2 linked regions of the Kordia sp. SMS9 genome follow. The protein of the gene in region 1 interacts with the protein of each later gene in a pairwise test. Links are inferred from orthologs where the notes say so. Each region holds a gene or a part of one and is shown on either strand. Other genes may lie near its edges.

Region 1 (7,677 bases):
CGTTTCTTTTCTACCAATACGACTTCATCGCCATTTTCGCCTTTTGCCAATGCTAAAAATGATGCTGGCATTTGGTCTAAAGCTTCTTTTGGAACTGTGGCGGCTAAATTTTCAATCTCAAAATAATCGAGCGTATCTGTAATAGATTTTAAACTTGGATACTCAGGATGCGATAATAATTGTAGGTTTAACAACTCACGATCCACATGTAAATACCCATTATTGGTTAGTAAAGAAAGTATGATATGTTCCATTCAAATATTTTTAATTTTGGTAGGGGAAATTAAAACTGCTTTTTTACTCACTAAAGATAGAAAGTATTTTTGAAGAATATTCTATGAAAAGCTAATTTTAAGAAATCGTATTGGCTGTTTTATAAAATGATAAGCTTACAGTAATCATTTCTACGTTTTATTACTTATTTACGCATTAATTCTTCTCAAAGAAAAAATAAGGAACATAATTTTTCTTATCAGAAAGATAAATGTCTACATAGTATGCATATAGTTTTTTGTCTTCAATAATAAAAGTAGCAACATGTTCGTCATTACAGGTCATTAAAAATACGGAGCCATTTCGACTGTAAACAATGTTTTTATAGTTTTTACTTTCAGTAGAATTTTTTGGTATAATTTTATATTCAAAATTATTCTCTTTAAGAAATACCTTCATTCTATTTGTGATCTCTCTCATGAAGGAAAGATGTATATCTAAGTTTTTTTCAGATAAAGTATTCTTCTTTTGAAAGTATTCAGGAATCATAAAGGCTTCTATATCTTCAATTGTGTATGAATCGCTCTTAAAAATTTTCACAATGAAATCTTCGATAATGTCCTCTGGTTGTTTTGGAATGCTTTCACATGATAGAAATAGGAGCGCGGTAATACCTGTAATTAATAATTTCATAAGAATATTTTTTTAAAACTTACCACTCATTAATCCGATTCGCATCCAACTTAATAAAAATAAAGAGTAAAATGGTAAAACCCCAAAGTCCTGAACCACCATAACTAAAGAATGGCAGCGGAATTCCAACCGTTGGAAATAAGCCAATCACCATTCCAATATTGATGGCAAAGTGAAAAAACAAAATCGCAGCAACACTATAACCATATACGCGGCTAAATTTGTTTTTTTGCTGTTCGGCTCTGTGCAGAATTCGTAATAATAGAAAGACAAATAAAAAGATGACAACCGAACTTCCTAAAAATCCCCATTCTTCACCAACGGTTGTAAAAATATAGTCAGTGTCTTGTTCAGGGACAAAATCACCTCGTGTACGCGTTCCTTTTTGCCAGCCTTTTCCAGAAAAACCACCCGAACTAATGGCAATTTCTGATTGATTGGTGTTAAAGCCAAAGGTTTTTCGCATCTTTTCAAGCTTTACAGGATCTTTTTCCAAGCCTAACACCAAGGTAAAACGATCGCGGTGGTGTTGCTGAAATACATTGTAAAAGATATAGTTTACCACCAAAATAAAACCGATTGCGGCAACCAAAGAGGTCAATGCCAGCGTTGTTTTGCGTTCTCGCTTTAGTTTCTTCTTGAAAAAGAAAAATATACAGGCAAGTCCTAAAACAGCGGTTCCAATAATGGTATAAATATATCCTAGTTTTAAGGTGACCACAAAGAGTAGCACCAGCAAAAAGCCAATCCACAAATAAATAGCAGGCAAACCTTCGCGATACAATACAAAAAAGAACGCCATATACACCATGGCACTTCCTGCATCAGGTTGTAGCATGATGAGCATAGGCGGCAATAAAATAATAGCAAAGGCAAATAATTGATGCTTAAAGATGTTGATATTCGTTTGAATATCACTCAGAAACTTCGCTAAGGCAAGTACGGTGGCAGCTTTGGCAAATTCAGAAGGTTGTAGTGTAAAACTTCCTATGGCATACCAAGAAGTGGCGCCATTGATATTTTTACCAAGTATCATCAAACCGAGCAGGCTTAGTAAAGCAATGACATAAATAATACTAGAAAATCGTTCGTAAAACTTGGCTTCTATGGAAAGGATGAGCAGAATTAAAACGAGACTTGTGCCAATAAAAAACAATTGTTTTCCGTATAACTGATTCATATCCAAAAGTCCGTTAGCACTTTCGGTCACAGAAGCGGAGTAGATATTAATCCAACCAATTCCGACCAACAAAAAGTACAGCAATATGGAAAGCCAGTCTATTTTTTTGACAAATTTTACTTCTCTACTCATTGATGGTAAATGGTTCTCCACTTAGTGGCTTTGCATATTCTTCTTCCAAACTCTTCTCTAAGACTAACTTTTCCATAGCTTTCAAGCTAATTTCGCCTTTGAGATATTGCTCAATCATTAAGCTAGAAATTTTTCCTGCCCAACGCGCTCCATAATAACCGTTTTCTACAAAAACCGCAATGGCAATCTTAGGATTATCTTTTGGAGCAAACGCCACAAAAATTGAATGATCGGTCAGTTGTGTTCGTTCGCCATCAATTTTGATAAAGTTTTCTGCCGTTCCTGTTTTTCCACAAATTTCAATTCCAGGAACATTTAGCCAACGAGCGGTTCCACCTTTTTTCATACTGAATACATCGTGCATTCCTTGAATCACAGGTTCAAAATGTTGCTTGTCAATAGTTGTGTGTTTTGGTTCCGTAAAATGTGGATTATTTATAGATACTCCATTAATTTTTTTGATGATGTGTGGCGTAAAATAATGTCCTCTGTTGGCAATTGCTGCGGTCATATTTGCCAATTGAATCGGCGTCAATTCTACTTGTCCTTGTCCAATAGCATTGGAAATAGTGTTGAGAACGTGCCATTTGTCATGCTTAAAATAATTGTTTGTATAATAATCTCCTGTCGGAATGCGTCCTTTACGTCCTGTAGATAAGTCATTGCCAAAATAGTCGCCCAAACCAAAACTTTTGATATGATCACTCCAAACATTCATGCCTTCTCGTGGCGAATCGTATTTGCTGATGATTTGTCGATATGCATTGGCAAAGTACGCATTACAGGATTTTGCTACTCCATTGATTACATTTCGCTTTCCGCTTCCACAGTGACAGCCCATTTTTCGTCCGCTTCTGCCGTAATAATAGCCACTACGACACGTGTAGGTTGTTTGTGTCGTAATCACACCTTCTTGCAGTGCTACTAATGCATTTAAGGTTTTAAATGGCGAACCAGGCGCGTATTGTGCTAACAAACCTCTGTCATACATTGGTTTTCTGATAGAATCATAATGCATGGCACTGTAATTCTTGGAACGTTGACGACCAACCAACAGATCAGGATCGTAACTTGGTGCAGAAACCAAGGCTAATATTTCTCCCGAAGAAGGTTCAATTGCGACAATGCCGCCGCGTTTGTTAACCATTAATTGTTCGCCGTATGCTTGTAATTTCGCGTCAAGCGTGATTTGAATGTCTTTTCCGTTCACGGGAAGTGTGTCTAAACGCCCATTTTCATAAGAACCAATCACCTTGTTGTGGATGTCTTTTTGAATGCGCTTCACACCTTTGACGCCGCGCAATTCGTTTTCATACGACTTTTCAATGCCTGTACGACCAATCAATTCGCCAGATTGGTAATATGGATTCTTTTTTAAATCACGATCGTCTACTTCGCTGATAAACCCTAACACATTGGCGCCGTGATCGGTTTGGTAGTTACGAATGGAACGTTTTTGAATGTAAAAACCTTTAAAACGATGCATTTTTTCTTGAAGATATGCGTAATCGCGCTTTGCCATTTGTGCGACAAACACCGATGGAACACGCCAAGAGTGTTTTTTAGCTTTTTCTAATTTTGTGGCGAATTCTTCTTCCGTAATGCGCAATAGTTTGCAAAATTCCGCTTTGTTGAATTCTTTCACCTCGCGTGGAATGACCATGACATCATACGACGGTTGGTTGGCAACGAGCAATGTTCCGTTTCTATCGTATACATAACCGCGTTCAGGATAGGTATATTCTGTTTTGATAGCACTATCATTTAAGAAATTAGTGGCAACTTCTACATCATTGAATAATTGCAAATAGGAGAGACGTCCTGTATAGATGAGTCCAACAGAGATTACAATAAGGTATAACAACAGTTTCCTCATGAATTTTTTCGACTAAATAAAGTTATTGATAGTGTGATGATTAGGATAGTAAAGATACTAAAGAAAGCTGTATTTCTTAGGATGATTAGGATAGAAGATATGTTAAAAATTTCTAATAAGAAAAAGAAAAAGTGATGAATAAAGGTCAAAATGAGAATGTATACAAAGCGCTGTCCGACGGCTGTATTTTCAAGTTTTATTGATTGATGCTCATAACTCACTCCAAACGCAAAGCGCAATACAAACGGACGAATGTATGCAATAATGACACACGCAGCAGCATGCGCGCCGCCTGTATCTGAGAACATATCTACGGTCAATCCTAATAAAAAAGCAATGATTAAAAAGGCACTTCGGTTGGCGTTGAGCGGAAATAGAAAGATAAAGTAGATGTACACCAACGGATTGATGTAACCCAAGAAGTCAATATGATTGCATATCAATACTTGCGCTAAAACCGCGATGACAAATCGGAGACTATTCCAAAAAATAACTGGACCCATTTAGTTTTCAGGAGCTAATAAGTTATCAATTTCTTCTCTGTGTAAATTTTCAATGACGTAGACGTGTTCTAAATCGGTCATATCGTTGAATAATTGCACGTTTATGTTGTATAAATTTTCAGTGGTATTCAATTTAAAGTTTTTCACTGTTCCAATAGGAATGCCTTTGGGAAACAACGTAGAGTTTCCGCCCGTAACAATTGTATCATTTTCAGTAAATTTTGCAAGCTTTTCGATGTCTTCCAACTGTACAACGTTTGGATTTTTTCCATCCCACGTAAGTGTTCCAAAATGATTGGTGTTTTTGAGTTGTGCATTAATTTTTGAGTTATCTACATTTAAAATGCTGATGACAGTAGCATGATTTCCACTAACGCGATCTACAATTCCGATGATGCCTTTTGCATTTACAACGCCCATATCGGTGGCAATACTGTCGTTGTTTCCTTTGTTGATTAGTAAGATGTTATTAGTGTTGGAATAGCTGTTTTTAGTAATGCTTGCTCCACGAAATAGATAATCGGTTGGAAAAGAAATACTGTCGATAAACTCAATGGAATTTACACTATCTTTTTTGTTGTACAGAATGTTTTTGAGTTGCCGATTTTCTTCAACCAAACGTTCATTTTCAGATTTTAGGTTGAAATACGAAGAAACACCATTGGCGCCTTCATAGATACCACCTGAAAGCCAATTGGCAGAGTTGATAAATTTACTTTTATGATAGGAATGCGATTGCACCGTAAAGAGCAACGAAATCGATAGCAACACTAAAAACAGAATAAAATTTTTATTCTTGATTAGAAAGTTAATGATATGTTGCATGTGCTACCTAGTTCTTCTTCCCAATTAATACACTTTTGAATTTACTTAGATTTTTCAGGGTAATTCCTGTTCCGCGAACTACGGCACGCAATGGATCTTCTGCAATGTATACAGGTAAATCTGTTTTTTGCGATAAACGCTTGTCTAAACCACGTAACATAGAGCCACCACCAGCCAAATAGATTCCTGTGTTGTAAATATCGGCTGCCAATTCTGGAGGTGTTTGCGATAAGGTTTCCATCACGGCATCTTCAATTCGTAAGATAGATTTGTCTAAGGCTTTGGCAACTTCACGATAGGAAATTTGTACCTGTTTTGGTTTTCCTGTTAACAAGTCACGTCCTTGTACCGACATTTCTTCTGGCGGAACTTCTAAATCTTCCGTGGCTGCTCCAATTTGAATTTTGATTTTTTCTGCCGTACGTTCTCCCACATATAAGTTGTGTTGCGTACGCATGTAGTATACAATGTCGTTAGTAAATACATCACCAGCCACTTTTACCGATTTGTCACAGACAATTCCGCCCAAAGCGATCACCGCAATTTCCGTAGTTCCACCACCAATGTCGACAATCATATTTCCTTTGGGTTGCATGATATCGACGCCGATACCAATAGCCGCAGCCATTGGTTCGTGTATCAGATATACTTCTTTTCCATTGACACGCTCTGCCGATTCTTTTACGGCGCGCATTTCCACTTCTGTGATTCCTGAAGGAATGCAAATTACCATTCGCAACGAAGGTGGAAATAGTTTCTTTTTGAGTGCTGGAATATTTTTTATGAACAGACTGATCATTTTTTCAGACGCATCAAAATCGGCAATAACGCCATCTTTTAACGGACGAATCGTTTTAATGTTCTCATGAGTTTTTCCCTGCATACGCGCAGCTTCTTGACCGACAGCAATGATTTTGTTGGTGATTCGGTCCCTGGCGACAATTGATGGACTGTCAACAACCACTTTATCATTGTGAATGATTAACGTGTTTGCAGTTCCTAAATCTATCGCTATTTCCTCTGTTAAGAAATCAAAAAATCCCATGTGTTGTGTCTGCTATTAATATGTGTTTTGTTATTCAGTTCGTGTTGACTTTTAAAGGTACAAAAATTTTAGTGTTTAAAGTGTCTTGTGCCTGTAAATACCATTGCAATATCTGCTGTATTGCAATAATCGATGCTCAATTGGTCTTTTATAGATCCGCCAGGCTGAATTACAGCTTTGATTCCTGCGTTTCCGGCAATTTCTACACAGTCTGGAAATGGAAAGAAAGCATCACTTGCCATGACTGCACCATTTAAATCAAATTTAAAACTAGTAGCTTTTACAATAGATTGATTTAACGCATCAACTCTACTAGTTTGTCCTGTTCCACTTGCACATAATTGTTTGTTTTTTACCAAAACAATTGTGTTTGATTTTGTGTGTTTGCAAATTTTAGAAGCGAATAGTAAATCTTCTAACTGCGAATCGGTTGGTTTATTGTTGGTTGCGTATGTTAAATCTTCCAGCACATCCGTTTTTGCATCTTTTTCTTGCACTAAGGCACCATTTAAACAGGTACGTACTAGTGTTTTTGGTAATTCCACTTCGTTTTGAATAAGGATGATTCTGTTTTTCTTTCTTTTCAATGCTTTTAATGCAGCTTCCGTGTATGATGGTGCAATGACAACTTCACAGAATAGTTTGTGAATTTCGTCTGCTGTTGCTCTGTCAATTTCTGTATTTGCAATTAATATTCCACCAAAAGCAGAAACAGGATCGCCTGCCAACGCATCTACATACGCTTGGTGAATTGTGTTGCGTGTTGCAAATCCGCACGCATTGTTGTGTTTTAAGATGGCAAATGTTGGATCGTCATTAGTAAACTCGTTCATTAAATTGACGGCAGCATCTACATCTAATAAGTTGTTATAGCTCAATTCTTTTCCGTGAAGCTTTTCAAACATGTCGTCAAAATTGCCAAAGAAGAATCCTTTTTGGTGTGGATTTTCTCCGTAGCGCAATACTTTTCCTTGTGTTTCGCTTATTTTCAATGTTGGAATGGCATGATCGTGATTGAAGTAGTTAAAAATTGCCGTATCGTAATGTGATGATACATTGAACGCATTCGCCGCAAAGGCTTTTCTATCTGCCAAAGAAAAAGCACCTTCTTGCGCTTCTAATAATTCCAAAAAGCTTCCGTAATCGTCTACTGAAGACACACACATGACATCTGCAAAGTTTTTCGCGGCAGCTCTGATGAGAGAGATTC
Region 2 (7,686 bases), 940 kb from region 1 along the record:
TTTGTTCAACTTTAGAAACGCTGCTCTATCAAACTAAATATTTTGACTCTTTTTATTCTTTTTTTGTTTGAAAATGTATTGATTTGAAATTAGATACTACTTTATTTTAACAACGCTCATGTTCATCTTCGTTTAGCGGTTGCTATGATTTTACTTATTATTTTTATGATGGATGTCAAATCTGAAAATAGTTTTTTTGTCGGATTTGGATAAAACTCTGATTTCTCACATAATAACAACCAATATTCCAATTCGTCTGCTTCTTTCGCAGAAATCTTAAACTTATGAATAAAATCTGCTTTACTTTCTGCATTTTGCGCTTCTCTTATGTTCGCTCCTATGGACGTTCCACTTCTAAAAATTTGAGAACTCATTTCGTATTTATGCAAACTCCTTAATTCTTCAGAGAACTTAATAACTTGAAGAGAAAATTCAAAAGTTAGTTGTACAATTACGTTGTCCTTGTCGTTTCTCATTTAACTATTCTTTGATTCATCATTTTCAAATTAAACCATCTTCAAATCATCAAATCAATAACTGCATCTCGCTGGTTGTACAATTACCTTATGCTTGTCATTTCTCATCCAACTGTCCATGATACATCATTTTCAAATTAAACCATCTTCAAATCATCAAATTAATAACTGCATCTCGCTTGGTTGTAAAATTACCTTATACCTGTCATTTCTCATCAAACTGTTCTTTGATACATCATTTTCAAATTAAACCATCTTCAAATCATCAAATTAATAACTGCATCTCGCTGGTTGTACAATTACCTTATACCTGTCATTTCTCATCCAACTGTTCTTTGATACATCATTTTCAAATTAAACCATCTTCAAATCATCAAATTAACGACTGCGTACGGTGCGTTGCTCTATTCTTTTTTCATAATGCGCTCCTTGAAAAATACGTTGTACAAAAATCCCAGGAATGTGTATTTGATTCGGATCTAATTCGCCCGCAGGCACCAATTCTTCTACCTCAGCCACCGTAATTTTGGCGGCGCCACACATACACGGATTAAAGTTGCGTGCAGTTCCTTTGAAGATTAAGTTTCCAGCTTCGTCACCTTTCCAAGCTTTTACAAACGCAAAATCGGCTTCGTAGGCTTTTTCTAAAATGTACATTTTTCCGTTAAATTCTCTGGATTCTTTTCCTTCAGCAACTTCGGTTCCATAACCTGCTGGTGTATAAAATGCAGGAAATCCTGCCTGTGCAGCTCTACATTTTTCGGCAAGCGTTCCTTGTGGTGTGAGTTCTACTTCCAATTCGCCCGACAACATTTGACGTTCAAATTCGTCGTTTTCACCCACATACGAAGAAATCATTTTTTTTATTTGTCGTCCTTGCAATAATAATCCAAGTCCAAAATCGTCCACACCTGCATTATTTGAGATGCACGTTAAATTTGTAACACCAAGTTGTACCAATTCGGCAATGGCATTTTCGGGAATTCCGCACAATCCAAAACCGCCAAGCATCAACGTCATATTATCAGTAACGCCTGCAACGGCTTTTTGCACAGAATGTATCTTTTTGTTAATCATCAATCAATAGTTTGATTGAAAATTACGAAATTTTTAAAAGATGTTTTGAATTTTTAGGAATAATTTAATCTGAGTTTAAGCCAAATTCTATAATAAGCTTTGTAATGAAGGTTAGAACTATAATGAGAAATCTATTTTTTTCTATTGTCTTCAACAACTCTAAATTTAGTAGCAAGTTTTAACTCATTTCCATTGGGTTCTATTTGAAAAATATAGGTTCCAGCCAAATGATCAATTCCATTTTCCACAATATTTTTGATTTCGAGCAAATCGGTTTTAATGACATTATCAATTTCGCTTCTTTCTAAACGAATTGATTGTCCGTTGATTTTATAATTACCGTAAACATACGTGCTAAATCCTATTGCTTGGTTATCAAAAATATAGGTTCCATCCTCTTTGAAGTCAATACTTGTTCCATTAAAATCTCCATCATAATACGCACGAACTAAAGTCTGCTTGTTGAATTCGGCGTTATTTTTCCAGTTCAATCCTGCAATTACTGCTATAAAAGCTATTCCTATACTTGGTATCATTAAAAAACGACTGTTCTTAGTCGATTTATATGCTCGAATATCTTTATAAACAGCCCAAATCCAATATGTACTACCAAAAAATGCTATTGTACCAAATATGATTCCATCAAATACAAAAAAAGAAAATTTGAACTGATAAACTTGATACATTAGAAAGATTCCAATTCCTAAAATCACAATCAATCTTATGAGCTGATTTTTATCTTTCATATACTTTTGCCAAGTGCTGAGTAATGCCCAACAGGAATTCTTTTAATCAAAAATCAATTCCTTCCAATTTATCATTAGGATCTTCTTTGGTATCGTCTTTAGTGGTCGTAACTTTGTCACAATCCACTCTGATCGTCATATCTTCTTCGTCAGGTTTTGGGAATTTGTCTGCCGAAACAGATAACGAAGTATCTGCATAGCATTTCTTCATAAATAATCCCCAAATTGGCAATGCCATGGAAGCTCCTTGTCCGTAGGTTGTGCTCGCAAAGCGAATTTGACGATCTTCGCCTCCAACCCAAGCTCCAGAAATTAAATTAGGTACCATTCCAATAAACCAACCATCACTGTTGTTTTGTGTGGTTCCTGTTTTTCCTGCGATTGGATTTTTGAATTGGTATGGATACCCTGTCATGATATCTTTGTATACATGGTTTCTTTCCATTCCCTTGTGGCGCAATCTTTTTCCCGAACCATTTGTGGTAACACCTTCCATCAAGTTGACAACGGTATACGCAACTTCTTCACTCAATACATCTTTGGTTTCTGGCACAAATTCGTAAAGAATGGTTCCGTTTTTATCTTCAATTCGTGTCACAATTACGGGTTTTACGTACACCCCTTTATTGACAAAAGTTCCGTACGCACCCAACATTTCGTAGAGTGAAATATCTGGTGTTCCTAAAGCAATGGATGGTGCTTCTGGTATTTCAGATTCTACACCCAATCGCTGTGCTAAAGAGCGCACATTGGCTGGACCTACTTTGTCCATTAAACGCGCTGTCACTGTATTTACCGAGCTTCCCAACGCACCTTTCAGCGTTCGCATGCCTTCGTATTTTCCATCGGAGTTTTTTGGACACCAAGGTTCTAACAAACCGTATTTGCCTTCTTCAATACAAAACGGTCCGTTTGGCATAGAATCGCAAGGTGATAAGTGCAATTGATCAATCGCGGTAGCGTATACAAAAGGCTTAAATGTAGAACCAATTTGACGCTTTCCTTGTTTGACCATGTCATATTTAAAGTTTCTATAATTGATACCGCCAACCCACGCTTTTACTTTTCCTGATTGTGGTTCTAACGACATAAAACTTGCACGCAAAAAGAATTTTGAATACTTGATAGAATCACGCGGCGTCATAATGGTGTCGATGCGATTGTTTTTGTGTGTCCATGAAAAAACGGTCATCGGTGTTTTTCGATCAAAAGAAGCTATGATGTCTTTTTCTGATTTTCCTTCTGATTCCATGATGCGCCAACGTTCGGATTGTCGTATGGCTCTTTCTAAAGCGAAATCAATAGATTTTTGCTCAACATCTTTGGCAAATGGTGCATTTTTATTCCGTTTTTTCGTGTTTTGATGGTAGAATTCTGCTTGCAGTTTTTTCATGTGCTCTTCCACAGATTCTTCTGCATATTTTTGCATGCGCGAATCAATCGTCGTATAAATTTTTAATCCGTCGAGATAAATATTGTACTTATCACCTTTGGCATTTTTAGGATTTTCTTTGATCCATTTCTTCAAAAATCCTTTTAAGTGTTCTCTAAAATACGTTCCTAAACCTTCATTATGCGATTCTGGATTGTAATCTATGACCAATGGTAATTCTTGCAATGAGTCTTTTACTGCTTCGGTAATGTAATCGTATTTATACATTTGCCCAAGCACTACATTTCGTCGAGCTTTTACGCGTTCTGGTCTTTTTCTTGGATTAAATAAAGAAGAGTTTACAAACATGCCTACCAACATTGCCGATTCTTCTATTTTCAATTCTTTCGGCTCTTTCCCAAAGTAAATTCGCGCCGCAGAGCGAATTCCATCGGCGTTGTTTCCAAAATCGTAAATATTGAAATACATCGCAATGATTTCTTCTTTGGTGTATTGGCGTTCTAAGCGTGTCGCAATGACCCATTCTTTGATTTTCTGTATCCCAGCTTCGAATAAATTTCTCGATCGGACACCTACAAATAATTGTCGTGCCAACTGTTGCGAAATGGTACTCGCTCCACCTTTGCTTCCTAAGTATGCAAATGCTCTCACAGTTCCGCGTACATCAATTCCGGAATGATCGTGAAAACGCGCATCTTCTGTCGCAATGAGTGCGTTGACCAAATCTTTTGGTAGTTCTTTGTAATTAACAGGTGTTCTGTTATCTTTTAGATAGTATTTTCCTAATATTTTTCCGTCGGCAGAAATCACCTGTGATGCTAAGTTTGTTTGTGGATTTTCTAAGATTTCAAACGAAGGCATATCACCCAAAGCTCCCCAAGAAGCTAATAAAAATAATAAGATGATACTGGAAATTCCTCCTGCGAAGACAATCCAAAACCACTTGACGAATTTTCTAAATTTGGTAGGTTTTTGTTTTTTGTTGTTGACCTGCTTTTTTGCCATTTTAATACGTTGTTTGCACTATTTTTTTTCGATTCTAAAGCCAACCTCTGTAATTCCTTGTAAGCTCTGGATTCCTTGAGGCTCATTAATTTTTCGCATGGCTTGTTGTATGCTTACTTCATACGTTCCTTCAAACGGAAAACGTACGTTTGGTTTGTATGAAAGTTTACTTTCTTTGGTCGTCATACCTGTACCAAGCCATTCTCCATTTGGTTTTGCCATTTCGTACGCTAAGGTATCTTTGACAACATTTCCATTTGGAAAGTTCATGTTGACAATGAGAAACAAGTTACGAAATTCATATTCGTTGGTGTTTCTCACATTGATAAACAAATTGTATTTGTGTATCGTGTCTGGCTGTTGGAATTTGAATGTCAGAGGCGTGTCTTTGTCCCAAGAGTTTCCTGTAGAAACATATTGGTCATACACACGGTTGCCATCACAAGAAATGAGTAGGATACTAAGAATAGCTATAAAAAATGCGCTTTTAGTTAGGCTTTGCATTTTTGTTCGATTTTTTACGTCTGTTGTTATTCTTGTTACCGGTGTTTTTTGGTCCTCTCGCATTTTCAGTAGTCGCTTTATTGCGATTGTTGTTTTTGTTTCGAGGATTGTTTTTTCCACCTGTATTGCCTTTTTTAGGAGCGGTTCCTGCTTTCTTTTGGTTGTTGTTGGTATTTTTTGCAGTTGCGCCTGTTTTGGTATTGTTGTTTCTACGCTTTTTCTTGTGTTGTGCGCCTCTTCTTTTTCGGTTTCGAGTGGGTTTTTTATCAAATCGTGTAAGGCTGTCTTGTCCTACAACGTTTTCAAAGTTTGTTTTAGTATTTTCATCTTCTTCAATAAGTTCTAAAGCATATTCTTCTAAACTTATGACTTTTTCTTTTTTCGCATTTAGCGCGATGATTTCATTGGCTTGATCGGTAGTGAGTTTATGCCAATTCATCCATTCACCTTCATACGCGTACCATATATGTCCTTTAAAGATATCTGTTTTTTGGCAAACGGCAATTCCTTTTTCTGTGTATAATTTTACATCACTTTTTGGAAATTGTTGCAAGGCTTCTAAATAGGCATCTAATTCAAAATTGAGACAACATTTAAGTTTTCCGCATTGTCCTGCCAATTTTTGAGGATTCAACGAAAGTTGCTGATATCTGGCGGCAGCCGTATTTACAGAACGAAAATCGGTCAACCATGTAGAACAACACAATTCGCGTCCACAAGAGCCAATTCCGCCCAAGCGAGCTGCTTCTTGACGGAAACCTATTTGGCGCATTTCTATACGAATGCTAAAGGCTTTTGCCATGTCTTTAATAAGCTGACGAAAGTCTACACGATCTTCCGCAGTATAATAAAACGTTGCTTTGGAGGCATCTCCTTGAAATTCTACATCTGAGATTTTCATTTGCAAACCAAGGGCAATTGCCAATTCGCGCGAACGCTTTTTGATTTCTTCTTCTCTATCGCGCGAACGCGACCAAACATCAATATCTTTTTGAGAAGCTTTTCGGTATACTTTTTTGATTTCTTCACTTTCAGGACTTACTTTTTTCTTGCGCATTTGCACACGTACCAATTCGCCTGTAAGCGTTACAATACCTACATCGTGTCCAGGAGACGCTTCTGTAGCTACAATATCACCAATACTTAGGGTTAAGTTTTCTGTATTTCTATAAAAATGTTTTCTACTGTTTTTAAAGCGCACTTCTACACAATCAAAGGGTTTTTGATTGCTAGGCAATGACATGTTTGACAGCCAATTGAATACTGTGAGCTTGTTACAGCTATCCGTACCGCATGTACCATTGTTTTTGCAGCCTCTGGGCTGGCCGTCTTTACCAGTTGAACAACTGTTACAACTCATATTTTTATATATAGAATCTGCAATTCGGGGATGCAGATGTAGGGTTCGTATTGTTTTCTAAAGTTGTAAAGATAGGATTATTTACGTAGCATTGAAAATCTACTTTTTATACTTCAATACTTCTGATCGTCCTTTTTTGAATATTTTGTTGCTGACTTCTTTTCCTTTGCGCAATTCTTTTTGCACATCTGCTGGCAAGCTGTGTACTTCTTTACAGTCGTCAGAGCAGCAATCATTCATGGCTTCCGCACAAGATTTACACTGAATAAATAGCAAGTGGCAGGCTTCATTGGCGCAGTTTACATGCGTATCGCACGGATTTCCACATTGGTGACAGTTGGCAATAATGTCTTCTGAAATACGCTCGCCTCTTCGGTGATCGAATACAAAGTTTTTACCGATGAATTTGTTTTCCAAGTTTTGCGCTTCTACTTGGCGCGCATAATTGATAATTCCACCTTCTAGCTGATATACTTTTTTAAACCCTTTGTGCTTAAAGTATGCACTGGCTTTTTCGCAACGAATGCCGCCTGTACAATACATGACTAAGTTTTTGTCTTCTTTGTGTGCTTGTAAATCGTCTTCTATGATGGGCAATGAGTCTCTAAATGTATCCACGTCGGGCGTGATGGCACCTTGAAAATGACCAATTTCACTTTCGTAATGATTTCGCATATCAACAAGAATGGTATTTTCATCATCGAGCAATGCATTAAATTGTTCTGCGGCAACGTGTACGCCTTTGTCAGTAACATCGAAATTTTCATCTTCCAATCCATCCGCTACAATTTTATCGCGTACTTTCACTTTTAGTTTTAGGAACGACATATTGTCTTGCTCAATGGCAACATTTAAACGTACGTTTTCTAAAAAGGCAATTGTATCCAAATGGTCTTTGAATGCATTAAAATTTTCGGCAGGCACGGAAAGTTGTGCATTTATACCTTCGTACGACACATAAATTCGACCTAAAACGTCGAGTTTGTCCCAGTTGATAAATAAGTGATTTCGTAAAATTTCTGGATTTCCGATGTGTGCGTATTTGTAGAAAGATATCGTTAGGCGTTCTTTTCCCGCTTTAGCGATGAGTTCAGCTCTTTCCTTCGCACTTAATTTATTGTACAG

Evidence for each region. The genes of interacting proteins can lie anywhere in the genome.
Region 2: the proteins of mrdA (region 1) and KORDIASMS9_RS06270 interact in binary tests that used the Escherichia coli proteins (3 or more experiments, as listed by UniProt). The link is inferred for Kordia sp. SMS9 from one-to-one orthologs.

Annotation. Positions count from the first base shown.
Region 1 is NZ_CP031153.1:495,397-503,073, reverse strand. Bases 1,653-4,652 are described here. They hold mrdA (penicillin-binding protein 2), read right to left. Parts: upstream 4,095-4,652; coding sequence 2,211-4,094; downstream 1,653-2,210. Other genes in these bases: mreC (rod shape-determining protein MreC), read right to left, coding at 4,598-4,652; KORDIASMS9_RS02250 (rod shape-determining protein MreD), read right to left, coding at 4,091-4,597; rodA (rod shape-determining protein RodA), read right to left, coding at 1,653-2,218. Outside these bases: KORDIASMS9_RS02270 (vitamin K epoxide reductase family protein), read right to left, coding at 1-254; KORDIASMS9_RS02265 (hypothetical protein), read right to left, coding at 430-906; more of rodA, read right to left, coding at 926-1,652; more of mreC, read right to left, coding at 4,653-5,422; KORDIASMS9_RS02240 (rod shape-determining protein), read right to left, coding at 5,430-6,467; purH (bifunctional phosphoribosylaminoimidazolecarboxamide formyltransferase/IMP cyclohydrolase), read right to left, coding at 6,536-7,677. UniProt on the Escherichia coli protein: Catalyzes cross-linking of the peptidoglycan cell wall. Responsible for the determination of the rod shape of the cell. Is probably required for lateral peptidoglycan synthesis and maintenance of the correct diameter during lateral and centripetal growth.
Region 2 is NZ_CP031153.1:1,431,161-1,438,846, reverse strand. Bases 2,022-5,030 are described here. They hold KORDIASMS9_RS06270 (penicillin-binding protein 1A), read right to left. Parts: upstream 4,698-5,030; coding sequence 2,346-4,697; downstream 2,022-2,345. Other genes in these bases: KORDIASMS9_RS06265 (gliding motility lipoprotein GldH), read right to left, coding at 4,716-5,030; KORDIASMS9_RS06275 (hypothetical protein), read right to left, coding at 2,022-2,089. In the rest of the region: KORDIASMS9_RS06285 (four helix bundle protein), read right to left, coding at 123-476; KORDIASMS9_RS06280 (CoA transferase subunit A), read right to left, coding at 855-1,553; more of KORDIASMS9_RS06275, read right to left, coding at 1,685-2,021; more of KORDIASMS9_RS06265, read right to left, coding at 5,031-5,201; KORDIASMS9_RS06260 (regulatory iron-sulfur-containing complex subunit RicT), read right to left, coding at 5,185-6,561; KORDIASMS9_RS06255 (rhodanese-related sulfurtransferase), read right to left, coding at 6,661-7,686. UniProt on the Escherichia coli protein: Cell wall formation. Synthesis of cross-linked peptidoglycan from the lipid intermediates.